2 regions of the Streptomyces sp. NPDC048270 genome follow, and region 1 is predicted to be linked to the other one. Evidence: riboswitches for the same ligand, from Rfam matches in the RefSeq annotation. Region 1 holds a riboswitch; the other holds the start of a gene.
What was found. A riboswitch is a leader RNA that binds a small molecule or an ion and turns the genes downstream of it on or off. The one in region 1 is predicted to bind ZMP and ZTP.
Positions count from the first base shown of each region.

Region 2: linked by a shared signal. The riboswitch ahead of glyA (serine hydroxymethyltransferase) and the one ahead of AB0D66_RS10225 (bifunctional 5,10-methylenetetrahydrofolate dehydrogenase/5,10-methenyltetrahydrofolate cyclohydrolase) in region 1 are both predicted to bind ZMP and ZTP.

Region 1 is NZ_JBEZLV010000008.1:105,813-112,717, reverse strand. It holds gene AB0D66_RS10245 (amino acid permease) at 1-1,360, shown strand, start outside; gene AB0D66_RS10240 (SRPBCC family protein) at 1,403-1,852, shown strand; gene AB0D66_RS10235 (RNA polymerase sigma factor) at 2,046-3,635, opposite strand; gene AB0D66_RS10230 (class I SAM-dependent methyltransferase) at 3,852-4,613, opposite strand; ZMP/ZTP riboswitch at 4,671-4,765, shown strand; gene AB0D66_RS10225 (bifunctional 5,10-methylenetetrahydrofolate dehydrogenase/5,10-methenyltetrahydrofolate cyclohydrolase) at 4,817-5,662, shown strand; gene AB0D66_RS10220 (peptide MFS transporter) at 5,788-6,905, shown strand, end outside.
Region 2 is NZ_JBEZLV010000034.1:23,141-30,045, forward strand. It holds gene AB0D66_RS25930 (carboxymuconolactone decarboxylase family protein) at 1-360, opposite strand, end outside; gene AB0D66_RS25935 (PLP-dependent aminotransferase family protein) at 408-1,802, shown strand; gene AB0D66_RS25940 (hypothetical protein) at 1,900-2,730, opposite strand; gene AB0D66_RS25945 (hypothetical protein) at 2,847-3,149, shown strand; gene AB0D66_RS25950 (glutathionylspermidine synthase family protein) at 3,164-4,354, shown strand; gene rocD (ornithine--oxo-acid transaminase) at 4,394-5,599, opposite strand; ZMP/ZTP riboswitch at 5,709-5,799, shown strand; gene glyA (serine hydroxymethyltransferase) at 5,834-6,905, shown strand, end outside.

The sequences.
Region 1 (6,905 bases):
CACCGCAACTTCCAGGACGGCGGAGCCCCGCCCGCAGGGCGACCGGCGGTTCGGCCTGCCCGTCGCCACCTGCCTGGTCATGGGCAACATCATCGGCGGCGGGATCTTCCTCCTGCCCGCGTCGGTGGCACCCTTCGGCACCATCAGCCTCGTCGCCTTCGCCGTGCTCACCCTCGGCGCGGTCGCCCTCGCCCTCGTCTTCGGCCGCCTCGCCCAGCGGCACCCGCAGACCGGCGGCCCGTACGTCTACGCCCGTGCCGCGTTCGGCGACTTCGCCGGCTTCCTCGCCGCCTGGAGCTACTGGATCACCACCTGGGTCTCCAACGCGGCCCTCGCGGTGGCGGCCGTCGGCTACCTCGGCGTGCTCTTCCCCGCCGTCGGCGCGCACAAGTGGTCCATGTGCCTGGCCGCCCTCACCGTGCAGTGGCTGCCGGCGCTCGCCAACCTGGCCGGCACCCGGTACGTCGGCGCCGTCCAGCTCGTCGGCACCGTGCTGAAGTTCGCCCCGCTGCTGCTCGTCGCCGTGGGCGGCCTCCTGTTCTTCGACCCGGCCAACCTCGGCCCCTTCCGGGCCACCGACCAGACCGCGATCGGAGCCGTCTCCGCCTCCGCCGCGATCCTGCTCTTCAGCTACCTGGGCGTCGAGTCCGCCGCCGTCAGCGCCGGAGAGGTCCGCGACCCCGCCCGCAACGTCGGCCGGGCCACCATCCTCGGCACCGTCGGCGCGGCCACCGTCTACCTGCTGGGGACCCTCGCCGTGTTCGGCCTGGTCGCCCACGACACCCTCGTGTCCTCCCAGGCCCCCTTCACGGACGCCGTCAACGCCATGTTCGGCGGCACCTGGGGCGGCACGGCGGTCGCCTGCGCGGCCGTGGTCTCGATGGTCGGCGCCCTCAACGGCTGGACCCTGCTCAGCGCGCAGACCCCGTACGCCGCCGCCAAGGACGGGCTCTTCCCGAAGGTCTTCGAGACGAAGCAGCGCGGAGTGCCGGTGGTCGGCGTGCTCGTCACGGTCGTCCTCGCCTCCGCCCTGACCGTCTACAACTACACCGCCGGCTCCGAGGGCGTCTTCGAGGTCCTGGTGCTGGTCACCACCTTCACCGCGACCGTCCCGTACCTGCTCTCCACCGCGGCGCAGCTGTACTTCCTGCTCTCGGGCCAGTCCGAGCGGGTCCACCGGGGGCGCCTGGTACGCGACGGCGTCCTGGCCGCCCTCGCCTTCGCCTTCTCGATGTGGCTGGTGGCGGGATCCGGATACGCCGCCGTCTACCAGGGGGTGCTGTTCCTCTTCGCGGGCGTCGCGGTCTACGCCGTGATGGCCGCCCGCAGGCGGCGCGCGACCGTCCAGCCCGCGGAGTAATTTGGGAGGAGAGCGCAGCCAGGGGGGCTCCGAGGGGTCGCCATGTCCGCGATCAGCAAGAGCATCGACATCGACCGCACGCCCGAGGACGTCTACTCCTACGTCACCGACCCCACGCACCTGCCGGAGTGGCAGGACAGCGCCGTGACCGCCGTCCCCCTGGGCGACCTCCCGGTCCACGTCGGCTCGACGGTCCTCGTCACCGGGCGGATCGGCAGGCGCCGGGTCCCCACGACCATGGAGTACACGGCACTGGACCCGCCGAGGAGCTGGCATGTCCACGGCGTCGACGGGCCCGTGCGGCCGGACGTCCGGGGCTACATCGAACCGCTCGACGACGGGGCCCGCTCACGCGTCACCCTGTCCGTCGACTTCGAGGGCCACGGCATGGGCCGGGCGCTGGTCCCGCTCCTGGTCAAGCCCATGATGCGCAAGGAGATGCCCCGGGGCGAGGAGAAGCTCAAGCACCTGCTGGAGCACTCCGCGAGCTGATCCCGGCGGCCCCCTGCGGCGGGCCCGCTGCGGGGGCCCGCTCCGGCACCGGCGCGGCCTGAACGCCGATCACGGACGGATGGTGCGACACCCTGCGGATCCGGCGCGCGCACGCCTGTCCGGTTCCGCAGGGTGCCTCCCTGCCGTTCACCCCCGAGCGGCCCGTCTTCCGACCGGCCTGAGTCCCTCGGGCCTAGTCGAGGTAGTCGCGCAGCACCTGCGAACGCGACGGGTGGCGCAGCTTCGACATGGTCTTGGACTCGATCTGGCGGATGCGCTCACGGGTGACCCCGTACACGCGGCCGATCTCGTCCAGGGTCTTGGGCTGGCCGTCGTTGAGGCCGTAGCGCATGGAGACCACGCCCGCCTCGCGTTCCGAGAGCGTGCCCAGGATCGACTGGAGCTGCTCCTGGAGGAAGGTGAAGGACACCGCGTCCGCGGGCACGACCGCCTCGGAGTCCTCGATGAGGTCACCGAACTCGCTGTCGCCCTCCTCACCCAGGGGGGTGTGCAGGGAGATCGGCTCGCGGCCGTACTTCTGGACCTCGATGACCTTCTCGGGGGTCATGTCGAGTTCCTTGCCCAGCTCCTCCGGGGTGGGCTCGCGGCCCAGGTCCTGGAGCATCTGGCGCTGCACGCGGGCGAGCTTGTTGATGATCTCGACCATGTGCACGGGGATGCGGATGGTGCGCGACTGGTCGGCCATGGCGCGCGTGATCGCCTGCCGGATCCACCAGGTCGCGTACGTGGAGAACTTGAAGCCCTTGGTGTAGTCGAACTTCTCCACGGCGCGGATCAGGCCGACGTTGCCCTCCTGGATCAGGTCCAGGAAGAGCATGCCGCGGCCGGTGTAGCGCTTGGCGAGGGAGACCACGAGGCGGAGGTTGGCCTCCAGCAGGTGGTTCTTCGCCCGGCGGCCGTCCTCGACCAGGATCTCCAGCTCGCGCTTGAAGGCCGGCTTGTGGTCGTCCTCCTCCTCGAGCTTGTACTCGGAGAAGAGACCCGCCTCGATGCGCTTGGCGAGCTCGACCTCCTGCTCGGCGTTGAGCAGCGGCACCTTGCCGATGAGCTTGAGGTAGTCCTTGACGGGGTCGGCGGTGGCGCCGGCCACCATGACCGTCTGCGCCGGGGCGTCGTCCTCGTCGTCGTCGGACAGGACGAAGCCCTGGGTGCCGCCGGTCTTGGGGGCCTCCTCCTCGGCCTCGTCGGCGAGGTCCTCGGCCGCCCAGTCCTCGCCCTCCGCCACGGGGGTCTCGCCCTCGTCGGCGTCCTTGGCGCTGGTCTTCTTCGCCGCCGTCTTCTTGGTGGCGGTCTTCTTCGCGGCGGTCGCGGTCTTCTTGACCGTCCGCTTCTTCGGCTCGGCGGCGGCCTCGGCCGTCGCCTCGTCCTCGGTGGCGGAGGCCGACGGAGCGGATATCGCCGCAGCGGTGGCCGGGGGCGCGGCGGCCGAGGTCTTGCGCGCGCCGATGGGGCGCGGCGCCGCGGTCGCCTTCTTGGCCACGGTACGGGCCGGCGCGGCGGCTGCCTTGCGGGGCTTCTTGGCGGCAGCCTTCGTGGCGGGTGCGGCGCTGACGTGGAGGGCGACACCCTCCTCGTCCAGGACCTGGTTCAGGCTGCGCAGGACCCGCTTCCACTGGTCCACCGGGATGCGGCCGGCCTCGAAGGCCTGGCGCACGTCGTCACCGTTGATGTGACCCTGCTCGCGGCCGCGCTCGACGAGCGCGACGAGGGCCTCGGATTCGGCGATCTCCGGAGGGAACGTACGGGACGGGCTGAGCGACACAAGGAGCCTCTCGTTGCGAACAGATATGGGGTGGGCGGGACATCATCGCGCGAACTCGGGAAACAGACCCGAGGGGGGTCTGTATTCCGGGGCCGCGCGAGGACACCTGTCGGTTCATCGCATGCCCGAGTCGATTCGTTACGCGCTGAATTGAGTGACCTGCGCCACGCTGTGGCCGCGCAACCCTTTCCGGTGCGGATCCGTCCGCCCCGATCGTCAGCCCGTTGTGCGGGCTTCGACGAGGAAGCGGGCGGTGTGCGCGACGAACGGGCCTTCGCGTTCGATCTGTTCGTGCAGCTCGCGCAACCGGTCCCGGTACTGCCCGACCGTGAAGCCGGGCACCATCCAGATCACCTTCCGGAGAAAGTAGATCACGGCTCCGATGTCGTGGAACTCCGTGCGCAGCCGTTCCGAGCGCAGGTCGACGACTTCCAGGCCCGCCCTGGTGGCGTCGGTCACGGCGTCGTCGGGGTGCCGGGCGCGCCGGACCTCCTCCGGCTGCGGGCCGAGGAAGTACTCGACCAGCTCGAAGACGCTCGCCGGACCGACCTGCTGGGACAGGTAGGTGCCGCCGGGCCGCAGGACCCGTGCGATCTCGTCCCACCAGACGGTGACCGGGTGCCGGCTGGCGACCAGCTCGAAGGCCCCGTCGCCGAAGGGGAGCGGCGGCTCGTCGGCGTCGGCGACCACCACCGCGCCCAGCGGGTGCAGCAGCCGGGTGGCCCGGTCGATGTTCGGCGGCCAGGACTCGGTGGCCGCCGTCAGCGGCGGCAGCGGGCCCGCGCCGGCCAGCACCTCGCCGCCGCCGGTCTGGATGTCCAGGGCGGACCGGACCGTGGCCAGGCGCTCCTTGAGCAGCCCCTGGTAGCCCCAGGACGGGCGCTCCTCGGTGGCCCGGCCGTCGAGCCAGGAGAAGTCCCAGCCGTCCACGGAGACCGCGTCGGCTTCGGCGACAAGGTGGTCGAAAGTGCGCGTCATGTCTGGATCGTCCCAGGTCGGGCGCCCGTCATCCACCGGATATGTCGACTAGAGTGGCCCGCGGGCCGTGACTGGCGTTCGGGTGGATCACCACCGGGGAGCGGCCCGGCGTACGTGGCGTACGCCGACTGCCGCGCGCCTGGGCGAACCGCGATCCGCAGCGACGTTCAGGAGACCCCGTGACGACTGCCACTGCCCAGCTGATGGACGGCACCGCCCTCGCCCGCCGCATCTCGGAGGAGACCGCCGCCCTCGCGGCGAAGATCACCGAGCGCACCGGCACCGCGCCCTGTCTCGCGACCGTCCTGGTCGGCGAGGACCCCGCCTCCGTCACCTACGTACGGATGAAGCAGAACCGTTGCGCCAAGGCCGGGATCACCTCCCGCCACGTGGAGCTGCCGGCCGAGACCACCACGGAGGAGCTGGTCGCCACCCTGACCGCGCTCTCCGAGGACCCGGAGATCAGCGGCATCCTGCTCCAGCACCCCGTCCCGCACCACATCGACGAGCGCGCCGCCTTCGAGGCCATCGCCCCCGGCAAGGACGTCGACGGGGTCACCATGCACTCCTTCGCCGCCATGGGCTTCGGACTGCCCGGCTTCGTCTCCTGCACCCCCGGCGGCATCATGCGCCTGCTCGCCGCCTACGACGTGGACCTCACCGGCAAGCACGCCGTGGTCGTCGGCCGCAGCGCGATCCTGGGCAAGCCCGCCGGGATGCTGCTGCTGGAACAGAACGCCACCGTCACCTACTGCCACTCCCGCACCCGGGACCTCCCCTCGATCGTGCGCCAGGCCGACGTGCTGGTCGCCGCAGTCGGCAGGGCCGAGTTCATCCGCGGCGAGGACATCAAGCCGGGCGCCGTGGTCCTGGACGCCGGGTACAACGAGGGCAACGTCGGCGACGTGCACTTCGAGTCCGCCGCCGCCCGCGCCTCGCTGATCACGCCGGTACCGGGCGGGGTCGGCCCGATGACCATCGCCGTGCTCCTCGAGCAGACCGTGCGGGCCGCCGCCGCGCAGGCCGGGCTGGACCTCGCGGACCTCTGACCCCCTCCGCGCCCCCTGCGGCACGCGGAACGCCCCGGGCCCTTCGGCCCGGGGCGTCGCGTTTCCCCCGGTAACGGGCCGAAGGACCGATCCCGGCACTCCGCCCCCGGCGCTGCACTGGACAGGTGAACGGACCGAAGGACACGCAGACGCAAGCACCCCGGCACCCGAAGCGGCATCCGCGCGGGCTCGCCACCCTCGTCCTCGCCGAGCTGTGGGAGCGCTTCAGCCTCTACGGCATGGTCGCGATCCTCGTGCACTTCCTCGCGGCCTCCCGCGGCCACGGCGGCATGGGCCTCCACGAGGGCACCGCGGAGGCGGTGGAGGGGGTCTACATGGCCATGATCTCGCTGCTGGCGCTGCCCGGCGGCTGGATCGCCGACCGCTTCCTCGGAGCCCGCCGGGCCGTCCTGTGGGGCGGTGTGGTCATCATGGCCGGACACGTCCTCATGGCCTTCCCGCAGCCCGCCGTCGTCTGGCCCGGCCTGGTCCTCATCGTCATCGGCACCGGCCTGCTCAAGCCCAACATCTCCGCGCTCGTCGGCCGCCTCTACGCCGCCGACGACGACCAGCGGCGCGACGCCGGCTACTCGATCTTCTACATGGGCATCAACCTCGGCGCGGTCATCGCCCCGCTCGTCGTCGGCTACCTCGGCGAGGAGGTCGACTGGCACCTCGGCTTCGGCGCCGCCGCCGTCGGCATGGCCCTCGGTCTGGTCCAGTACGTCCTCGGCGGGCGCAGGCTCGCCCGGCAGCTGCGCGAGGAGCCCGTGGTCCGGCTGACACCCGCCGAGCGGGCCAAGGTCCGGCGCACGTCCTCGTACGGGCTGGTCTTCACGGCCGTGCTGATCACCCTGCTCGCCGCCGCGCACGCCCTGAGCATCGACGGCATCACCTTCACGCTCACCGTGGTCGCCCTCGTCGTCCCCGCCGGGGTGCTGTTCTCGATGTACCGCAGCCCCAAGGTCACCCAGGTGGAGAGGACCAGGCTGCGCGCCTACGTCTGGCTCTTCCTGGCCGCGACGCTGTTCTGGCTGGTCTACGACCAGATGGGCAGCGAGCTGAACATGTTCGCCGCCCAGAAGACCGACCTGTCCCTGCTCGGCCGGCACATCCCGGCCAGCTGGACCCAGTCCCTGCCGGCGCTGTTCGTGATCGTCCTCGCGCCGCTCTTCGCCGCCTTCTGGGTGCGGCGGGGCCGGCGGATGAGCACACCGCTCAAGTTCGGCCTGGCCCTGCTGCT
Region 2 (6,905 bases), on a different contig from region 1:
GTCCGGCACGAACCCGTCGGTCAGGACCGTCACCGCCTCGGTGAGCTCGATCGCGGCGAGCTCCTTCTCGGTGTAGAAGTGCCGCGACTCCTCCCAGGCGCCGAGCTGCACGATCCGCTCCACGCTCTCACCGGCCGCGACGGCGTCCTTGGTGTGCATGTCCAGGCAGAACGCACAGTGGTTGAGCTGCGAGGCCCTGATCTTGACGAGCTCGACGAGAGCCGGGTCCAGGCCCTTCTTGGAGGCGATCTCCAGGCCCAGCACCGCCTTGTAGACCTCGGGGGCGAGCTTCGCCATGTGCATGCGGGGGGTGTGCTCGGGTGCGGTCTGCGTGCTCGGTGCGTTCTCTGCGTTCGTCATGCGATCCACCCTAGGAGCCAGGCGGCCCGCCGCTATGGTCCATATCCATGACGGAATCGTGGGCCACTTTCGGTGCCGACCTGCACCTCGACCTCTCCGCCGGCCGCGGCCTGCGGGCCGGGCTCACCGAGGCGCTGCGCGAGGCCGCCCGCAGCGGGCGGCTGGCGGCCGGGACCCGGCTGCCGTCCTCCCGCTCGCTCGCCGCCGATCTGGGGATCGCCCGGAACACGGTCGCGGAGGCCTATGCCGAGCTCGTCGCCGAGGGCTGGCTGACGGCCCGCCAGGGCTCCGGCACCCGGGTCGCGGAGCGGGCGAGGCCGCGCCGGCCCGCCGCTCCCGTCCCCGTACGCCGTGCCGCGCGCCGCGGGCTCACGTACAGCCTGCTGCCCGGCTCCCCGGACCTGGGCGGCTTCCCGCGGTCGGCCTGGCTGGCGGCGGCGCGGCGGGCGCTGGCCGGTGCGCCGAACGAGGCCTTCGGCTACGGGCTCGACGGCCGCGGCCGCCCCGAGCTGCGGGAGGCGCTGACCGGGTACCTGGCGCGGGCGCGCGGGGTGTACACGGACCCGGAGCGGATCGTGCTCTGCGCCGGCTTCGCGCAGGGGCTGACCCTGCTGGCCCGGGTGCTGCGGGCGCGGCGGGTGCGGGAGATGGCGGTGGAGGGGTACGGCCTCGACATCCACCGGAACCTGCTCACGCGAGCGGGCCTGCGGACCCGGCCGCTGGGGGTGGACGGGGACGGGGCGCGCACGCAGGAGCTGACCGCCGGGGCCGGCGCCGTCCTGCTGACCCCGGCGCACCAGTTCCCGACGGGGGCGGCCCTGACCCCGGCCCGCCGGGCGGCGGCGGTGGACTGGGCCCGGACCACCGGCGGGCTGATCCTGGAGGACGACTACGACGGGGAGTTCCGCTACGACCGCCAGCCGGTGGGCGCCCTGCAAGGACTGGACCCGGACCGGGTGGTGTACCTCGGCACGGCCAGCAAATCGCTGGCGCCGGGGCTGCGGATGGGCTGGATGGTGGTCCCCCCGGGGCTGCTGGACGAGGTCATGGCCGCCCAGGGGATGGGCGACCGGGCCTCCAGCGCCCTGGACCAGCTCACGCTGGCGGAGTTCATCACGTCGGGGGCCTACGACCGCCACGTACGCGGCATGCGCCTGCGCTACCGCCGCCGCCGCGACGAGCTCGTCCTGGCCGTCGGCGACCGGGCCGGCGTCTCGGGGATCGCGGCGGGCCTGCACGCGGTGCTGGACCTCCCGGCGGGGACGGAGCGCTCGGTCCTCCAGTCGGCGGCCTGGCAGGACCTCTCCCTGGAGGGACTGTCCGCCTTCCGCCACCCCGAGGCGTCCCTGCCGCCCCGCGAGGCCCTGGTCGTCGGCTACGGCACCCCACCGGACAGCGCCTGGACCCCGACCCTGGCGGCCCTGTCGGCGGCGCTGCCGTAGGAGCGCCCTGCCGGTGCCCTTGCCGGTCGGGCCGGGCTCGCCGCGCCTGCCAGCCCCCTGCCGGTGCCCGTGCCGGTCGGGCCGGGGTCGCCGGGGATCACCGTACGGGGGCGGCCGCCGGCTCCGGGGGCTCCCCGAAGCGGGCCAGGGCCAGGGCTCCGGCCACGGCCACCGTGAAGCCGAGGACGGCCAGCCAGGTCAGGCCTTCGCGGGTGCGGTCGCCGAGCCACACGACGCCGATCACCGCCGGGCCGATCGTCTCGCCCAGGACCAGGCCGGCCGTCGCCGCGGTCACCGAGCCGCGGGCCAGCGCCGAGGTGAGCAGGAGGAAGCCCGCGCCGCCGCCCAGCAGGAGGGCGTACAGGGCGGGGTTGCCCAGGTCCCGGACCGAGTCGATGAGGCGGACGGCCACCTCGACGACGCCGAAGCCCGTGCCCGACGCCAGGCCGAGGACCAGGGCCCGCGGCCCGTCGGGGAGCCGGCCCGCCACCACGCCGACCAGCAGGATCAGCCCCGCCACCACCAGCAGCCCCAGCTTCAGGGCGAGCGAGCCGGTCCCCGTGCCCTCGGCCCCGGAAGCCAGGCCCAGCATCAGCAGCCCCGCGCACACCACCGCCACCGCGCCCCACTCCGTCCGCGACAGGCGGACCTTCAGCAGCCGGGCCGCGACCACCGCCGTCACCGCGAGGCTCGCGGCCAGAGCGGCGCCGACCGCGTAGATGGGGATGTGGCGCAGCGCGATGATCTGGAGGACGAAGCCCACCGCGTCCAGGCCCAGACCGGCGATATACCGCCACTGCCGGACCGCGCGCAGCAGCAGCGCCGGGTCCACTCCGGACCCCGTCCCCGGCTCCGCCGCCCGCGCCGCGACCGCCTGGAGAACCGACGCCGTACCGAAACAGACCGCCGCACCGAGTGCGCAAATCATCCCAATGAGCACGAACTGACTCTAGGTCACGGATCTGAGGACGGCCGGATTCCATCGGCCGGGGGCTCCGCTCTAGTCTGTCGGGAGCACGCCAGGACATAGGGGGAGCAGCAGGTATGGACACCAGCAGCACCAACAAGCGCCGTATGCGCTCGGGCGCCGTCGCGCTCGGCGGAATGGGCCTGCTCGCCGCCACGCTCGTGGCCTGCGGCAGCAGCAACGAGCCGGACAAGCGCTGTGCGTCCCGCTCCTCGCTGGACCACCTGAACAACAAGGACTGCAAGAGCGGCGGGACCGGCTCGTACTACTACGGGGGCAGCGTCAAGAACGGCAAGGTCACCGGCGGCAGCTTCGACAAGTCCGCCGTCACCCGCGGCGGCATCGGGGGCCACTCCAGCTCCGGCTCCAGCGGCGGCTGAGGAAACCGGAACCCATGCAGCGGCACACCATCGAGCCCCGCCCCGACTGGCAGAAGACCGTCGAGGAACAGGGGCTGATCTATCCCCTCACCCGCTACCCCGACGACTCCCTGCGCCCCTACTGGGACGAGAGCGCGTACTACTCCTTCACGCTCCCCGAGGTCGAGGCGCTGGAGAACGTGGTCGAGGAGCTGCACGCCATGTGCCTGGCCGCCGCCGCGCACATCGTCGAGCACGACCGCTTCGCGGACCTCGGCATCACCGACCCCAAGCTGGCCGCGCTGATCGCCGAGTCCTGGCGCCGCCGCGCCGAACAGCCGTCGCTCTACGGCCGTTTCGACCTGCGCTACGACGGCTCCGGCAGCCCCGCCAAGATGCTGGAGTACAACGCCGACACCCCGACCTCCCTGGTGGAGGCGGCCAGTCCGCAGTGGTTCTGGATGGAGGAGCGCTTCCCCGGCGCCGATCAGTGGAACTCCCTCCACGAGCGCCTGGTCGACGCCTGGCGCCGCCAGGCCGAGCTGCTGCCGCCCGGCCCGCTGCACTTCGCGCACTCCGAGACCGACGAGCTCGGCGAGGACCTGATGACGGTCGCCTACCTCCAGGAGACCGCCGAGCAGGCGGGCCTGGACACCCAGGCGCTGTCCGTCGAGCAGATCGGCTGGGACAGCCTGTCCGGCCGGTTCGTGGACGAGAAGCTCCGCTTCATCCGCAGCTGCTTCAAGCTCTACCCCTGGGAGTGGCTGGCCACGGACCAGTTCGGCCCCCAGGTCCTCGGCACCTACGACCACGGCGGCGGCTCCGGCACCACCTGCTGGATCGAGCCGCTGTGGAAGATGCTGCTGTCCAACAAGGCGCTGCTGGCGATCCTGTGGGAGCTCTTCCCGGAGCACCCGAACCTGCTGCCCGCCTACCTCGACGGCCCGCGCGAGCTCGCCGGGGAGGGCGGCTACGTCGCCAAGCCGCTGCTCGGCCGCGAGGGCGCCGGAGTCACCCTCCACGAAGCCGGCGGCGCGCCGTTCGAGGCGCGCGAGGACGAGCGGTACTGCTTCCAGGGCCTGGCCCCGCTGCCCGACTTCGACGGCAACCGGGTGGTGCTCGGCGCGTGGGTCGTCGAGGACGAGGCGGCGGGGCTCGGCATCCGGGAATCGGCGGGGCCGGTCACGGACGAGTACGCCCGCTTCCTGCCCCACGTCATCCTCTAGGCGCTCGGCGCTCGGGCGCGGGGCGCGTGGCAGGGTCCGCTAGGCCGACAGCACCGACCGGAGCTGTTCGAGCCCCCAGTCCAGGTCCTCCTTGCTGATCACCAGCGGCGGGGCGATGCGGATGGTCGACCCGTGGGTGTCCTTCACCAGGACGCCCCGCTCCATCAGCTTCTCGGAGATCTGCCGTCCGGTCCCGTGCGACGGCTCGATGTCCACGCCCGCCCACAGCCCCCGCCCCCGTACGGCGGTCACCGCGCCCCCGCCGACCAGCAGGTTCAGCTCCCGGTGCAGGTGGTCGCCGAGCTCGGTGGCGCGCTGCTGGTACTCGCCGGTCTTCAGCATCGCGACGACCTCCAGGCCGACGGCGCAGGCCAGCGGGTTCCCGCCGAAGGTGGACCCGTGCTCGCCCGGCCGGAACACGCCGAGCACGTCCCGGTCCGCGACCACGGCCGAGACGGGCACCACCCCGCCGCCGAGCGCCTTGCCGAGGATGTACACGTCGGGGACGACCTCCTCGTGGTCGCACGCGAAGGTCCGACCGGTGCGGCCCAGCCCCGACTGGATCTCGTCCGCCATGAACAGGACGTTCCGCTCGCGCGTGAGCTGCCGTACGCCGGGCAGGTACCCGGCGGGCGGCACGAGCACCCCCGCCTCGCCCTGGACCGGCTCCAGCAGCACGGCGACCGTGTTCTCGGTGATGGCGTGGGCCAGCGCGGTGAGGTCGCCGTACGGGACGATCTCGAAGCCCGGCGTGTAGGGGCCGAAGTGGTCGCGCGCCTCGTGGTCCGTGGAGAAGGAGACGATCGTCGTCGTCCGGCCGTGGAAGTTGTCGGCGGCGACCACGATCTTCGCGTGGCCGTCCGGCACGCCCTTGACCTCGTACCCCCACTTGCGGGCGGTCTTCACGGCCGTTTCCACCGCCTCCGCGCCCGTGTTCATGGGCAGGACCATCTCCTTGCCGCACAGCGAGGCGAGTTCGGTACAGAAGTCGGCGAAGCGGTCGTGGAAGAAGGCGCGCGAGGTGAGCGTGACCCGGTCCAGCTGGGCGCGGGCGGCGTCGAGCAGGCGGCGGTTGCCGTGCCCGAAGTTCAGCGCCGAGTAGCCGGCGAGCATGTCCAGGTACCGGCGGCCCTCCACGTCGGTCATCCACGCGCCGTCCGCGGACGCGACGACGACGGGCAGCGGGTGGTAGTTGTGCGCGCTGTGCGCGTCGGCGGAGCGGATGGCATCAGCAGTTGTCGACACGGGGTCTCCGATCGTCCGTCAGGCCTGTGACGAGGGTGGCGTCACCCTCCATCCTCGCTCGCCGAAGGGCTGGAGAAACCTTTCCCGTGGCGCGCCCGCTAAGGTGGGCGGTACGCACGGCGACTGGCGTACGGAGAACGAACTCCGGGGGAGTCGTGCGCGCTCGACCGCAGACAGGGCCGCTCGCCTGGGCCTCGCGGGGTACCGATCACATCGACCCCGGAGGAGCCCGCCATGTCCGCGAGCCGCCATCCCGCCCTTTTCGCGACCGACCCCGAGCTGGCGTCGTTCGTCGCGGCGGAGGAAACCCTGCAGGCCGAGACCCTGCGCCTGATCCCCAGTGAGAACTACGTGTCCGCCGCAGTCCTCGAGGCCTCCGGCACGGTGCTGCAGAACAAGTACAGCGAGGGCTACCCGGGCCGCCGCTACTACGAGGGCCAGCAGAACATCGACCGGGTCGAGGCGCTGGCCGTCGAGCGGGCGAAGGGCCTGTTCGGGGTGGACCACGCCAACGTCCAGCCGTACTCCGGCTCGCCCGCGAACCTGGCCGTCTACCTGGCCTTCGCCGAGCCGGGCGACACGGTGATGGGGATGGCGCTGCCGATGGGCGGGCACCTCACGCACGGCTGGGGCGTCTCGGCGACGGGCTCGTGGTTCCGGGGCGTGCAGTACGGGGTCCGGCCGGACACCGGGCTGATCGACTACGACGCGGTGCGGGAGCTCGCGCTGGCGGAGCGCCCGAAGATCATCTTCTGCGGGGGTACGGCCCTGCCGCGCACGATCGACTTCGCGGCGTTCGCGTCGATCGCCGAGGAGGCGGGCGCGGTCCTGGTCGCGGACGTGGCCCACATCGCGGGCCTGATCGCGGGCGGGGCGCACCCGTCCCCGGCGGGGCACGTGGACGTGATCTCGACGACCACGCACAAGACGCTGCGGGGGCCGCGCGGGGCGATGCTGATGTGCCGCGAGGAGCACGCGAAGGCCATCGACAAGGCGGTGTTCCCGGGGCTGCAGGGCGGGCCGCACAACCAGACGACGGCCGGTATCGCGGTGGCGCTGCACGAGGCGGCGCAGCCTGCGTTCACCGCGTACGCGCACGCCGTGGTGGCCAATGCCAAGGCCCTGGCCGAGGCGCTGCTGGCGCGGGGCTTCGACCTGGTGTCGGGCGGTACGGACAACCACCTGATCCTGATGGACCTCACCTCGCGGGACGTGCCGGGCAAGGTGGCGGCCAAGGCGCTGGACCGCGCGGGGATCGTGGTGAACTACAACACGGTCCCGTTCGACCCGCGCAAGCCGTTCGACC